Regions from separate parts of the Belliella marina genome, predicted to be linked through region 1. Evidence: riboswitches for the same ligand, from Rfam matches in the RefSeq annotation. Region 1 holds a riboswitch; each other region holds the start of a gene.
What was found. A riboswitch is a leader RNA that binds a small molecule or an ion and turns the genes downstream of it on or off. The one in region 1 is predicted to bind thiamine pyrophosphate.
Positions count from the first base shown of each region.

Region 2: linked by a shared signal. The riboswitch ahead of ACFSKL_RS04875 (TonB-dependent receptor) and the one ahead of thiM (hydroxyethylthiazole kinase) in region 1 are both predicted to bind thiamine pyrophosphate.
Region 3: linked by a shared signal. The riboswitch ahead of thiS (sulfur carrier protein ThiS) and the one ahead of thiM (hydroxyethylthiazole kinase) in region 1 are both predicted to bind thiamine pyrophosphate.

Region 1 is NZ_JBHUHR010000031.1:91,557-96,866, forward strand. It holds gene ACFSKL_RS10995 (chitobiase/beta-hexosaminidase C-terminal domain-containing protein) at 1-2,511, opposite strand, end outside; TPP riboswitch at 2,852-2,945, shown strand; gene thiM (hydroxyethylthiazole kinase) at 3,022-3,813, shown strand; gene thiE (thiamine phosphate synthase) at 3,813-4,457, shown strand; gene thiD (bifunctional hydroxymethylpyrimidine kinase/phosphomethylpyrimidine kinase) at 4,460-5,287, shown strand; gene tenA (thiaminase II) at 5,274-5,310, shown strand, end outside.
Region 2 is NZ_JBHUHR010000015.1:135,021-140,330, forward strand. It holds gene ACFSKL_RS04875 (TonB-dependent receptor) at 1-2,300, opposite strand, end outside; TPP riboswitch at 2,487-2,583, opposite strand; gene ACFSKL_RS04880 (fatty acid desaturase family protein) at 2,679-3,743, opposite strand; gene ACFSKL_RS04885 (AAA family ATPase) at 4,088-4,615, opposite strand; gene pnuC (nicotinamide riboside transporter PnuC) at 4,605-5,225, opposite strand.
Region 3 is NZ_JBHUHR010000045.1:57,999-63,308, forward strand. It holds gene ACFSKL_RS17250 (valine--tRNA ligase) at 1-1,802, shown strand, start outside; gene ACFSKL_RS17255 (nucleotidyltransferase substrate binding protein) at 1,987-2,460, shown strand; gene ACFSKL_RS17260 (nucleotidyltransferase domain-containing protein) at 2,454-2,768, shown strand; TPP riboswitch at 2,931-3,023, shown strand; gene thiS (sulfur carrier protein ThiS) at 3,115-3,318, shown strand; gene thiC (phosphomethylpyrimidine synthase ThiC) at 3,331-5,211, shown strand; gene ACFSKL_RS17275 (thiamine phosphate synthase) at 5,180-5,310, shown strand, end outside.

The sequences.
Region 1 (5,310 bases):
GAAGGACATCAATGGGATGTTGAAGCCGCTCAAATCAAAGCTTGGAGTGATTACCCAGTCTTCATTGAGGACAGCCCCACCGGCAAAGCCATTGATCTGCAAGCCTGATGGCGCAGATGCAGTAGGTGTCGTACCTGCCCTGCCAAAAGTTGTACATGCCCATACCTGATCTCCCAATACGCTTATTGCAGACCAGCCTGAAGGGAGGTTTGGACAGGATGCATTGAAATCTTCGGAGATATTGAATGGATCAAAAACCGAAGCTGAGACAGGCAGGGAAACTGGCAATGTTCCAGTTGTCTGCTGTATGATTGAGCTACTGAATACACCTTCTGTGCTGTTGTCGATTTTCACAGAAATTGTTTGGCTAGAAGCCAATTCAGCGAGTGAGTAAACTATGGAATTTGTGAAGTTTATCCCGTCTTTGGAAACACTGAACGGTGAAGTACTGCTCACAGTGACATCCCCCTCCAAATTAGATCCAGACAACTCGTATGTTAGGACAGGTGATTCATCCGCCAAGCTTACAATGCCAAAATCAAGCGAGCTAGGATCGACTGTCAATGTTGGGATGATTACCCCGGCTGCATCTTTGACAACTCCAGAGAATGCAACAGGGAGCGATCCTTCGGAAGAGAAGTAATTGGTAACCCTTAGTGTTCCCCCGGCTGCTACAGTGCCACCATTGGCTGATATATCACTGGTGGAGATTATCCTGAATTCAACTTCGCCTGACAAGTTTTGCAGTCCTGACAAATCTATCACCTGATTTACAAAAGTACCTGTATGTGTCCATTCTGCCAATCTAGCCGTAAATCCATCCCCGCTGTATACCAATGCCAGATCCCTAGGACCTGTATTGGAAGAGGTAGAACCCAACTGGAGTGCGGAGAGATCGATTAATTTGTCTGGAGCTACCGTGAACCCAAAAGTAAAGTATCTGTTTTCCCCTGCATTCCAACCGTTGGAGCTGATGGAGTTGACAGCAGCAGCTGGGTTGATTCCAGATCCACGAGCAAAATCACTGGCAAGAACCCCAGAGGTGAGTGTGTTTCCTTCCGTGAAAGCCTGATTGCCCGGTTGTCCTGTGAAATCCCAATTGACAAATTCTATGGGGTCTAGACTTACTGGAACACTGATGTCTAAGGCTGTCAGTCCAATCTGACGGCTTCCACCACCGGCATTGAATCCCCGGTCGGAAGACCAAGAAATATTCACCAACTCATTTGGAAGGATATTCAGCCCATCTATAAGTGCGATAACAGGTTTGTCGATTCCATCGGAAGTACTGTAGGCAAGATCAGGGATTTCAATGCCATTTACAGATACCGTCCATTCAGGGAATCTTGTTTGGTCTACTCTGCCCACTTTTCCTTCATAGGAGATTTCCAATTCATTGATTGTAGAACCAGTCGTGTTTTCCAGAGTCAATGTCGCTTCTATTACCCCGGAGGTACCGGTATGCTGATAACCCAATACATCACCCCCTCTAAAACCACCTGCTGTTCCTGTACCAAAAGCACCATTATAATTCAAAACTGAACCTGAAAAAGACCATTCCCCATTTGAGCCGAAGCTGGATACAGGATTGCTTAGGTTCACAAATTGCGCAAAATCTTGGTTGTATGGTATGCTGCCAGCAGGTGCTTGTGGAAGTGAAATGGTAAATGCGGCAGTTGCTACCTCACTTACATTGAAGCCATCTTTGAAAGCGATTGCAGAGATCGTTGTCGTTTCTTCGATTTGGATAGGGGAGATATATTGTGTACTTCCCAGATTTGGAACACTTCCATCCAGCGTGTAATAAATTGTCGCTCCATCAGTGTCTGTAACCAAAGTGACTGATTGTGCTTCCTCAAATGATCCGCCATTTGGGCTGATCGATGGTGTAGCTGTAGTTGGAAGTGGTTCGGAGGAAGATTCATTTCCACTGATAAAAATTTCATCAATCGCACTGGTGCCTGTATTGGCAATGGGGCTTCCATTTACAGCAATGCCAGAAACCAGCAATGATCTAATATAGACCAAAGGTGAATTGTCCAATACTGATGGCAACGCTAAGCTGTTCAAAACTCCGGAAGTGAAGTTGTTGGCTACCGTGATTGTACCAGAAGGTATATCTGACCAAGAGGAACCGTCTGTGCTATATTGCAGTTGGAAATCCCTTGGCCCTGTATTTGAGCTCCTTTGTTTCAAGGAGACGGTAAGGTTTTCAAACCCAATGGTGTTGACTGGGATTATCCAGGCTTTTTCAGGTTCTGATCCAGCCCAGGCACTTGATGTGATTGCTCTTCCGGGTGACCCAGCAATATATCCTGTGATATTTGCTCCGGTTACGGAGATTTGTTGTACACCGACATTGTTGGTGTTGCCTTGGTCAGCAAGTGGAGACTCTTCTCCTGTTACAGTACCAAATGTCCAGCCTGCTATCGTGGCTGTTTGGGCATAAAGCTCAAACATTCCCATAAATAACCAGACGAGCAATAGTGTTTTGTGTAGAGATTTTTTCATGTAAAAGGGTTTTAAGAATTGACTTCTTTTGGATTAGACAGTATAAATGCTTTTAAAATTAGCGAATTCAATTTAAAATGTTTTGAAAATAGTTGTTATGAAATGATTAATATGATTATCCGCTACTTTTCCAGTAAATAAATAACAAAGGCATAATGTTGCGGATAATCGTCAACAGACAGCAGACAACAGTTCACACTTGTGGCCGCGGAGTAGTCAACAGAACCACATATCATTCATCCAACAATCTATTGTTTGGCTACGTGCAAGAAAGCGGATAGTCATAAAATATAAATCGCTATTTAGTTTTTTTTGAAAGGGATTGGGAATAATTTAGCATATGAAACTTTGGGGGTGCCTGTTCAGGCTGAGATCATACCCTTTGAACTTGATACTGGATCATGCCAGCGGAAGAAATAAGTCATCTCAATACAATGCCAGTGGCATTGGTTGATCTTTTCCAGCATTTAAAGTTGGACTCTGAAGTTTTCAAACCTTAAAATTGAAAAAATGAAAGAGTCTATCAGTCATTGTTTTGAAACTTTAAAAGAGAAATCACCTTTAGTCCAAAGTATCACCAATTTTGTGGTCATGAACAATACAGCCAATGCTTTGCTGTCTTTGGGAGCTTCCCCGATCATGGCGCATGCCAAGTCTGAGGTGCTGGACATGGTAGGTATTGTGAATGCCTTGGTCATCAACATTGGGACTTTGGATGAATATTGGGTAGAAAGTATGCTTTTGGCAGCCCAAAGAGCCAATGATTTAGGCAAACCTTGGGTTTTGGATCCGGTGGGTGCTGGTGCTACTCCCTATAGAAATGAGACTATTGGCAAATTACTGGCATTGAAGCCAAGTGTCATCAGAGGCAATGCTTCAGAAATCCTTTCACTGGCACAGGTTAACATCAAAAGCAGGGGTGTGGATAGCATCCATGACTCTGGTGAAGCTGTACAGGCAGCAATTAACCTTTCCAAAGAGGTTGGTTGTATAGTTTGTGTCTCAGGTGCGAAGGACTTTATTGTTGGAGGAGAAAGAGTGGTTTCTTTGGACAATGGTCACCCTATGATGGCAAAGGTTACGGGGATGGGGTGTACAGCTTCAGCTATAGTTGGCGCATTTTCAGGGGTTGAGAAAGACCTTTTTTTGGCAACTACAGCAGCCATGGCTGTATTGGGGGTTGCTGGTGAAATAGCAGCCGAAAAATCAGATGGGCCTGGTACCTTACAGTTGCACCTGTATGATACCTTGTATAATTTGACCAGTGGGGAATTGATGAAAAGGATGAAGGTTGAATTCTGATGGAAACCGATTTTCCATATAGACTTTATTTGGTGACAGACGAACAAGCATGCCTTGGCAGGGATTTTTTTTGGGTAGTGGAAGAGGCGATCAAAGGTGGGGTAGACATTGTCCAGCTACGGGAAAAAGAACTGTCTTTGGATAGTTTTATCCAAAAGGCAGAAAAGTTGAAGACACTTTGTGACCGGTATAATGTTCCCCTGATAATCAATGATAATATCCTGGTGGCAGCAAAAGTACAGTCTTTTGGAGTTCACCTAGGGCAATCTGATGAACCGTTGGAGCGTGTTTGGGAGTTGCTGGGAACTAATTTTCCTATTGGGATTTCTGTAGAATCCATGGAGGATTTGGAAAAACCAAGTTCCAAAAAAGCATGGTATCTGGGTGTTAGCCCGATATTTTCCACACCTACCAAGGAAGATACGATTTCCGAATGGGGATTGGAAGGGCTTGCAAAACTGAGGTCTCTGACCAATAAAAAATTGGTGGCGATCGGAAACGTCAAGACTCAAAACGCAAAAGAGATTATTTCACACGGAGCAGATTGTTTGGCTGTGGTGTCGGGGATCTGTAGTGCGGTAAGTCCAGCGGTTGCAGCTGAATCATTCAGAAAAGAAATAGAACAAGGATTGAAGTTTAGATGAATATGAAAACATACGTACCGGTATTGAGTATAGCAGGATCTGATAGTAGTGGAGGAGCTGGGATCCAGGCTGATTTGAAGACCATTTCAGCGCTTGGATGCTATGGGATGACCGTGATTACTGCCACTACAGCCCAAAACACAAAAGGAGTGAATGCCATTCATAGCATACCGGCATCACATATCGGTGAGCAGTTGCGGGCTGTTATGGAAGATATCAAACCAAAAGCGATCAAGATAGGAATGCTTGATAGGCCTGGGGTGGTAGAAGTGTTGGTGGAGATTTTGAAAGGGTATCCCGAAATCCCGATCGTATTCGATCCTGTGATGGTTTCTACTTCTGGGCACAAGCTGATCCAAGATGAAACAGTAAAAGCCATTAAGGAAAAGCTTTTCCCTTTAGTTACATTGTTGACCCCGAATATGGATGAAACTTCGATTTTATTTGGAAAAGAAGTCAGTGATTTGGAATCTATGAAAGCTGCTGGGGAATCACTTTTGAATGAACTCCCCACAGCACTTTTGATTAAGGGGGGGCATATGGACCAATCAGTCATTTATGATCTTTTGTACTCAAAAAGCACTGGATTGAAAATTCTCAAAAGTGAAAAGATCAATTCCAAGAATGTCCATGGGACGGGGTGTTCACTTTCTTCGGCCATAGCAGTTGGTTTGGCTTTGGGAATGGATATGGAAACTGCGGTTGCTTTTGGAAGGGATTATGTCAATCAGGCAATTTATTATGGACAACAAATAAAAACAGGCAATGGAAGTGGGCCACTGAATCATTTTTACAATCCTCAAAAACAAATAACCAATGAAATGGACTGAAAAAGCATGGGATAGAATAGTCC
Region 2 (5,310 bases), on a different contig from region 1:
AGAAAATATGAGAATGTATAGCCGTTTGGCTCATAGAGTCTATTGAAAATATTGTAAACCATCAAGGTGAATTCCAAGTTTTTGACAAATCTAGGCTCCAAAGCATAATTCAACCTCAAATCTGTAGTCCAAAAAGCATCAAGCTTCCTGTTGTCATTCATGGTGTTGTCCATATATTGACTGCCAACATATTTGTTGAGCAAACTGATTTCGAAACCTTTGGCAGGTTTGTAATCCAATATTGCAGAAGCAACTACATTTGGGGAAAATGCTATGTCTGTATCCGTATAATTGATTTCCTCCTGAAAGAAGTCATCGGCTGAATAATCATCTATGTACTCCGTAAACTCAGAGATTTTGTTTCTACTGACTGCCAAATTCCCACCCAAGGTGAATTTTGGGGAGATTTTGTAAGCTCCATCTATCTCAATCCCTGCACGATAGGAATCAGCCACATTATCCCTAACATATGCACCTACATCATTCAGCTGACCTGTCAATACCAGCTGATTGTTGTAATTCATGTAGTATAGATTCACATTGTAGGAATACTTGCTATGACTTGCCTTGATACCAGCTTCAATATTTTGTAGATTTTCGGCCTGTGGTGCCCTGTCTATAATCGGAGAATCCGTAAAATCCCTCCTCACAGGCTCTCTGTTTGCTACTGCGTAGGATGCATACCATGATTTTCCAGTGCGGGTTTGATAAGTCAATCCAAATTTTGGGTTGAAGAAATTGTAGCTTACTTGACCAGATATATCCCTCAAGTCATTATTGATACCATCAAATCTGTAATCCACCCCTCTGTACTGCAGATCACCATAAAGAAAGAGTCCGTCTACAGCCTCATATGTCCCTTTTAGATAGACATTTCTATCATCTTTGACCGCTACATTGTCATAATACCTGTCTCTGATGTTCACATCAGCTGCGTACTGCATCCAGATGATTTCACCAAAGTGGTCCCCATCATACCTGTTTGCTCCTCCACCAAGTACCACATCCCATTTGGCATCATGGGAAAGGTAATTAAACGAAAACACCCCGCCATAAAAATCATTGTCCAGCCACCTTCTTCGGATGATGTCCATTCTGGATATGCTGGTCTCTCCAATGACTACAGGAGTAAGCCCATAACTACTCAACCGATCATTTTGTCTAAACTGCTCATAATATCCACGCCCATAAGTGTAATGCAAAGCTGCATTCGCCTTCCAGTTTTGGTTGATTTTTCCTGTGTAGATAAACTGGTAATGATCCTGCTGGTAGTTGTCAGTTTGATTATCATAAGTATAAAGGTTGAAAGTCCTATTGGTTTCCAACAGTGCTTCCGGCACCCCTTCCCAAGCTTGGTAGGTTTTTTCTGCCCCTGAGAACACATTCAATTTGAATACGTGGTTTTCTCCATGGTAACCACCAGTCAGAAAGTAAGACCTTAGATTCGAGGAAGCCCTATCCATATACCCATCAGAGGTGATTTGGGACAATCTTGCATCAATAGTCCAGCGGTTATTCAACAATCCTGACCCTGCCTTGACGGTATGTCTTCTGGTGTTGAATGACCCAAAGGTATTATCGATTTCACCATATGCTTCATCCTTTCTAGTATCTGTCTGGATATTGATACTTGCCCCAAAAGTAGCTGCCCCATTTGTAGAAGTACCTACACCTCTTTGGATCTGCATATTGTCGACCGAAGATGCAAAATCAGGCATATTCACCCAGAAGACTCCATGAGATTCAGCATCATTCATCGGTATGCCGTTGACAGTGACATTGATTCTTGATTGATCCGAACCTCTGATTCTCAACCCTGTGTAACCCACACCTGCCCCTGCATCAGAAAAACTTACGACAGAAGGCGTGTAATTCAAAAGCATTGGGATATCCTGTCCCAAATTGAGCTTGGCGATATCTTCTTTTTTGATATTTTGGAAAGTCGTAGGCGTGACGTCAGTCGCCCGAGTTCCGTAGACTACAAACTCCTCGGTAAATAAGCTGCTCTGTGCCAATGAAATATTCAATTCACCCGTAAGAGGGACATCAACACTTACCCTCTGAGTTTCGTACCCCAAAAATGACACAATCAAATCAAAAGTCCCCTTAGGAACATTTGTGATCTCAAACTTCCCCTGATGATCCGTATTTGTACCACGTCCTGTACCCTTTAGGATAAGATTAGCCCCAAACAAAAGCTCCCCCGTTTGGGCATCTTGGACTATTCCATTGATTCTGTTTTGGGCAGAAGCGACTAAACACACCAGCATCATTGCCAATGTAAATCCTAAGTATTTCATTTTTATTGCTTGCATACTGCCAAGGCAGTTTGGTTGAATCTCCAAAAACCAAGGGGACGGTTTTCTTCATTTTGTTCACCCTATTACCAAATCGAATAATCAAACACAGCCAATATGCTTGCTTCAGTACAGCCTGAGCTTGATAGTTGAGTCAAACCCCACGAAAGGCTTCAATCAATTCCTATTGTCATCGGTTACTCATTTCCCTTCGCCGGCACTACCCGGATCAGGTATTGTGGGTATGATCTCAGCCCGAAATTTTAAGGCACCCCTAATGATCTTGGGTACAAATGTAGGTGTAAAAGCTTAATAACCAAAAAGAGCATAAAAAAACCCGCTGCTCAAGTGAACAGCGGGAAAAATAAAAATCTAAAATACTTATGGACGTCCAAGTGTTCTTAGGTGATTTACGTGGGAAGCAAAAGCCATCCTTAATTTCGGGTGTTCCAAATATGGGATCCCATATTCCAAACAAGTTTCTTTGATGATTTTGCTAATTGCAGGATAATGTACATGGGAAATATTTGGGAACAAATGATGCTCAACCTGAAAATTCAACCCACCTACTACCCAAGAGAGTAGCCTGTTGTTTGTGGCGAAGTTGGCAGTTGTCTTCAATTGGTGAACCGCCCAGTCATCTTCCAATTTATTCGTCTCAACATGAGGCATAGGGAATGAGGTCTCTTCGATCGAATGCGCAAGCTGGAAAACCACACTGAGCAAAATACCGGTAGCAACCCCATAAAGCAAGAATCCAACTAACCACGGCAATACCCCCACAAAATAAATCGGGATGACAACAAACAAAACAATGTGTAGCAATTTGAATCCCCAGAATGAAAGGTGATCTGATATTGTCATCTTCTGAATCGGAATGACACCAACTTTTCTGGTAGCATATTTTTTATAATCTGTCACAAAAACCCAGTACAGATACAACAAAGAATATACAAACAAGAAATACTTGTGTTGGTACTTATGGATACTGTGGAATTTTTGGTGTGGACAAAGTCTCAAAAATGGCCTGGCATTCATATCATCATCAACCTCATCAATATTTGTGAATGAATGGTGAACGACATTGTGCTTAGTTTTCCACATAAACACATTGGCGCCAAGAAAATTGATGGATACTCCCGCAAGTTCATTGACCCAAGATTTTTTGCTAAAACTGCCATGTGCCCCATCATGCATGACATTGAATCCGATGGTTGCCGCCAACGCGCCCAAAAGCACACATCCGAGCAAAGCAAGAGACCAATGTGGTGTAAAAAACACCAAAGTAACATATGTGGCAATATAGCCAGCCACCAATAAAATGGCTTTTAGGTAAAGAGAGAAATTTCCTGTTTGCTTGAGATTTTTTTCTGTGAAGTAATTTTTGATCCTCAATTTCAAATCTGAATGAAACGAAGATGCGGCACTGAATCTAGGGGGACGCATGATAATGTATTTAATGATAATGATTACTGGGGAAGAAAAATAAATCGGGTGTCAAATATTTCAAATTCCTCTATAAAGATACACCAAATAAATTTAGAAAATCAAAAACTGACAAAGATCATCTAATTGATTCTGTTTGTTTTAAGTTAATTTAACAATATGATTACCTACTTCTTTGCAAGCGAGTAATTAGTAAGACATCATAATACGGATAATCACCAACTACGCAAAGTAAACAAGTGCCGATGGCAGAAACCCAACAACTGCTGCAGACAAAGTGCTTAAACCAATTTAAGCAGACATCATCAAGAAAACGGGTAACCAGATTCTACAATAAGAAAAAGTCAATAAATGCCGTGTTTTTTCAATGCCTTCATTGCACTTACAAACCTCTCATCATACCCTCCACTGATTATTTCAAACGGAATCCCTGATGCCTGTAGCAAATCTTTGTAAATATTGAAAAAGTGACTTCTCATTTCCGGGTTTGGATGTTCTCTTTGTGGATCATCTTCCCAAGGAATATCAATATCCGTCAAAAGGTATAAATCATATTTCCTTTTTTTGATTTGTTCCAAAATCCAAGGGTCAGTCTTACCAAACTTGTGGTCACTCCACACTTTGATTACGTTCAAATCAGTATCAATAAATAAAATATTCTTTGATTTTTTCAGCTTTTTATCTTCCAACCCAATCTGTTTTTTTGCTATTTCAAGCAAGTCTTCATATTGATAGGTTCTTCCCAGATCATTTAGATATTGACGTGCATATTCATATACCCAATGCTCACCAAATGTGGCAGCCAATGCTTTCGAAAGTGTACTCTTCCCCGTGGATTCCGGACCGATAATCACTACCTTTTTAACTTCCATATGCTATATTTTTGGAAGATTTCATCCATGAAACCAAGCCGATGGTAGCCAATACCGTGAAAAACAAAAACTGAAAAGATGTCAACATCAGCCCTTTGTACAAATACAAAGGTACAGAAACCAAATCTGTAATAATCCAAGCTATCCAGTTTTCAACTTTCTTTTTGGCCATGAGCCACATCCCAACAAACGCCGATGAAGTGGTAAAAGAGTCCCAATAAGGCACATCGCTATCAGTATACCTCGAAAGAACAAAATATAATAGGACATAAGAAACCAAAAACAAGACCAATGATTTCAAGATGCCGGTTTTGGACAACCAAGTGACAGGCAATTCTTTTTCACTTGGGCTTGGTCTGCTCCAGAGATACCAACCATAGATGGACATCCCAAAGTAATATGCATTGATGCCCATATCTGCGTACAGTTTATACTTCAGACAGATATACACATAAATCAAAGTACTGACCATGCCTGTAGGAAATACCAAGATGTTTTTTTTGATTGAATAAAATACACTCACAATGCCAAAAAACACAGCAACAGCTTCTAACCAGGTCATAGCTGCGATCCCTTCACGGAGGCCTTCCATTATCCATTCAAAATCCATGTGGCGAATTAAGTCAATATTTTTCTTTGGAACAAAAGAAATAGTTTATTATGATTATCCGCAATGATGCCAACAGGTAAATTAT
Region 3 (5,310 bases), on a different contig from region 1:
ACGACATCAATGACTACGAACTGGGTATCAAACACAAGTTGGAGGTTATCGACATCCTAAACGATAATGGTACACTCAATGAAAAAGCCCAGATTCTTGTAGGTGAAGACAGATTCATCGCCAGAAAAAGAATCGGAAAAATGTTGGACGAAGCAGGTCAGTTGGATAAGATCGAAGAATACAAATCCAATGTTGGCCATTCGGAGAGAACAGATGCTGTAGTTGAGCCAAAGCTTTCATTGCAGTGGTTTTTGAAAATGGAAGACATCACCAAGCCGGCTTTGAGTTCGGTGATGGAAGATGTAATCCAATTGCATCCGCCAAAATTCAAAAACATGTACCGCTCTTGGATGGAAAATGTAAGAGATTGGTGTATTTCCCGTCAACTTTGGTGGGGACATCAGATTCCTGCATACTACCTACCAAATGGTGAATTTGTAGTAGCCAAAACCAAAGAAGAGGCAGTTCAGCTTGCGAATGAAAAATTCGACACACAATATAAATTGGAAGACCTTACCCAAGACGAAGATGTACTGGACACTTGGTTTTCATCATGGCTATGGCCTATTTCCGTATTTGATTCTGGGGTTTTCAAAACAGGGGAGAAAAACGAAGATTTGAAATATTACTACCCTACCAATGATTTGGTGACTGCACCGGAGATTTTGTTCTTCTGGGTAGCCAGGATGATCATTGCGGGTTATGAATATACTGGTGAAAAACCATTCAAAAACGTCTATCTCACAGGTATCGTAAGGGATAAGCAAGGAAGAAAAATGTCCAAATCTTTGGGCAATTCACCTGATCCATTAGAGTTGATCAAGCAGTATGGAGCTGATGGTGTCCGTACGGGAATGCTCTTCTCCTCTCCTGCCGGAAACGACCTTCCATTTGATGAAAAACTGGTTGAACAAGGCCGTAACTTCTCCAACAAAATATGGAATGCATATAGGCTGGTAAGTGGATGGGAAATTGACCCGAATATTTCTGGAGAAAGCAACCAAGCAGCAATTACCTGGTTCGAAAACAGATTCAATGAAGCTTTGACGGAGATTGAGGATCATTTTGAGAAATTCAGAATCTCCGATGCGTTGATGGCAACGTACAAATTGGTTTGGGATGATTTCTGTTCTTGGTATCTGGAAATGATCAAACCTGCCTACCAGGCGCCAATCGATGCCCCTACGCATGCCAAAACGATCGAATTCTTTGAGGATATTTTGAGAATACTACATCCATTTATGCCATTCTTGACAGAAGAACTTTGGCATCAAATCAAGGAAAGAGATACTTCTGAGGCATTGATTGTATCGGCATGGCCAGAAGCAAAATCTTTTGACAGTCAAATCATTACGGAAGCAATACAGGTATTTGAGGTTGTATCACAAGTAAGAAATATCAGAGCCTCCAAGGGAATCTCACCAAAAGAAGCTTTCTCTTTGACTATCAAAACCAAGCAATCAGAACTTTATGGAAGATTTGATGCGGTATTGAAAAAGTTGGCTAATCTGGAAGATGTAAGCTTCGGTGACTCACTTGAAAATGCCGTGAGCTTTGTAGTGAAGGCAGATGAGTGCTTTATTCCGATGGAAGGGCAAGTAAATGCAGAGGAAGAGAGGGAAAACATCAGCAAAGATTTGGCTTACACCAAAGGATTCTTGAATTCAGTAATGAAAAAACTCAGCAATGAGCGCTTTGTTGCAGGAGCACCTGCTGCAGTCATAGAAAACGAAAGAAAAAAGCAAGCCGATGCAGAAGCCAAAATCAAGACACTTGAAGAAGCTTTGGCAAAATTGGGTTGATTATAAGGAAAAAGGCCTTTGGGAATTAATCTTAAAACTATGATAAGATTAATTCCAAAGGCCTTAATTTAAACCATTTAAATTTTTTATCGATTCAAATGCTTTTTTTTTAATAAATTAGTATGGGTTTAGAAAACACAATATTGTTGTGCTTTTATCAATTTTGTAAATTTCAATATCAATAATGGAAGACGAGAACTTAAGATGGCATCAGAGGTTTAATAATTACAAAAAAGCACTAGCTAAACTTGAACAGGCAGTTGTAAGGATTGAAAAAGATTATCAAATCGATGATAAAGGTAGAATTGATGCAGATGATTTCTTAGATGATATATTAAAAGAAGGACTTATACAGCGCTTCGAATATACACACGAACTTGCTTGGAATGTCATGAAAGATTTTCTTGCAAATTCAGGGAATGTGGGGGTTTTTGGCTCTAAGGATGCTACAAGGGAAGCCTTTGCTACAGGATTGATTATAAATGGTGAGGTTTGGATGGACATGATCAAAAGTAGAAATAAAACTTCCCATACTTACAATGAAGAAACTGCTGATGATATTTTTATGAAAATCGTTTATGAATATTTAAAAGAGTTTTTGCAATTCAGGGATAAGCTAGAAGAAATCAAGAGCGGGAATCAAGGTGAATTATGGTAAGATTTGGGCTTAATCCGTATATTATTGAAAAGATCAATCAGGTATTTCAAAAACATAATCAAGTAGAAAAAGTCATACTTTATGGTTCTAGGGCTATTGGAAATTATAGAATTGGATCGGACATTGACCTTACTTTGATTGGTGACAATCTAGACCTTACCACTTTACAATTAATTGAAACTGAATTGGACGAGCTATTGCTTCCCTATAAATTTGACATATCACTTTATAGACAAATTGCGAATCAGGACTTGATCAAGCATATTGAAGAGTTTGGTAAAGTCTTTTTTGAACGGATTAAAACCTGAAAGTTTACTAAATACTCTTTCAGGTATTCAAACTGTCCGAAATTGTTTAAATAAGATTGAGTTCGGGAATTTTGCTTGAATTTTCGCTTTGTTTTTTTTTAAAAGAATAAACTCATTAAAACAAACTCCCCTTGCAATTCCAATTTGTTTTCTATAGGTTTGGGACAACTTTAGGGGTGTCCTTCACGGACTGAGATCATACCCTATGAACCTGATGCAGTTAGTACTGCCGAAGGGAAAAGTGAAGAATTGCCCATTTATCCTTCGATGAATGGCATTTTCGTTTTTTTGATCCGTTGTTACGGGCCACTCCTGAAGTTATATGTTCAATCAAACAATTTCAAGGATGGATATTACCGTAAACAATGAACCGCTCCAGATTTCGGACACTTGCTCTATCACACAGTTACTTCAAAACCATGTTCAGCAAAATCCTGAAGGTATCGCTGTTGCTGTCAATCAGTCTGTGATACCAAAATCTGAATGGGCCAATACTTTCATTGCCTCTGGTGATACGATCATCCTTATCAAAGCTACACAAGGAGGATAAAACCATAAGCAAATGAAAACAGAACAAACACCTAACAACCAAAGTATTTCGACCAGTCCATTTCCAGCTTCCAAAAAAGTCTATTTGGACGGTGAGCTGCATGCGATTCGGGTCCCCATGCGTGAGATTTCATTGCATGACACACAACCGCACATCAAAGGCCTACCAGCCACCAAAAACCCGGCAGTGACGGTCTATGATACCAGCGGTCCCTATACAGACCCCTCCTATCAGGTAAACCTCGAAAAAGGTCTGCCTAGGAATTTCGAAAAATGGATACTCCAAAGAAACGACGTTGAGTATCTTTCGGATATCAGCTCTGAGTATGGCAAAAAAAGAAAAAATGACGACTCTCTGAACCCGATTCGATTCCCTAATCTGAACAACCCCTTGAAAGCATTGCCTGGAAAAAACGTCTCACAGATGCATTATGCCAAACAGGGTATCATTACACCGGAAATGGAATACGTTGCCATCAGGGAAAACCAGAGGATTGCAGAATTGGGGAAAAATGATATTGGTAACAAATGCCTACTCCACCAGCACGATGGTAATAGCTTTGGGGCAAATACCCCTAAAGGCTTTATCACCCCTGAATTTGTCAGACAGGAAATCGCTTTGGGTCGTGCAGTAATCCCTGCAAATATCAACCACCCGGAAGTAGAACCAATGATTATTGGCCGCAATTTCTTGGTAAAGATCAATGCCAACATTGGAAACTCAGCGGTGAGCTCCAACATTGAGGAAGAAGTGGAAAAGGCAGTTTGGGCTTGCAGATGGGGAGCTGATACAATCATGGATCTTTCCACAGGAAAGAATATACACGAAACCCGTGAATGGGTCATCAGAAATTCTCCCGTACCAATCGGTACTGTCCCAATCTATCAGGCTTTGGAAAAAGTAAATGGCAAGGCCGAAGACCTGACTTGGGAATTGTTCCGGGATACTTTGATAGAGCAAGCAGAGCAGGGCGTGGATTACTTCACCATCCATGCAGGAGTTTTACTCAGGTATGTTCCGCTTACAGCAAAAAGGATGACGGGAATCGTATCCCGTGGTGGTTCGATTATGGCAAAATGGTGTCTTTCCCACCACAAAGAGAACTTCCTCTATACACATTTCGAAGAGATCTGTGAAATCATGAAAGCCTACAATGTCACTTTCTCCCTAGGGGATGGTTTGAGGCCTGGAAGTATCGCTGACGCAAATGATGCGGCACAGTTTGGGGAACTCGAAACCTTGGGCGAACTCACCAAAATAGCTTGGAAACATGATATCCAAACGATCATAGAAGGACCTGGACATGTGCCGATGCACTTGATCAAAGAAAATATGGACAAGCAGCTTGTGCACTGTGGAGAAGCTCCATTCTATACTTTGGGGCCATTGACGACAGACATTGCTCCAGGTTATGATCATATCACTTCAGCTATCGGAGCAGCCATGATCGGTTGGTACGGTACTGCCATGCTTTGCTATGTGACTCCAAAAGAGCACTTGGGATTGCCAAACAAAAAAGACGTCAAAGACGGTGTCATTACCTACAAAATAGCTGCCCATGCTGCAGATTTGGCAAAAGGACACCCTGGAGCTCAATACAGAGACAATGCATTGAGCAAGGCAAGATTTGAATTCCGATGGGAAGATCAATTCAACCTATCACTCGATCCAGATACAGCCAAATCATTCCACGACGAAACCCTTCCTGCCGAAGGTGCGAAGATCGCCCATTTCTGCTCTATGTGTGGTCCAAATTTCTGCTCCATGAAGATCACCCAAGATGTCAGAAAATATGCCGCTGAAAATGATCTAGAAGAAACCGAAGCATTGGAAAAAGGCATGCAAGACAAAGCCAAGGAATTTGCGGAAAAAGGAAACGAAATCTACCTGTAACTTGGAACTGTTGGTCATTTCATCTCCCACGCCTGTTTCAAATGAAGCCGAAAACATCAATCGGCTCTTTGAAGCAGGTTTGGGGGTATTCCATCTTCG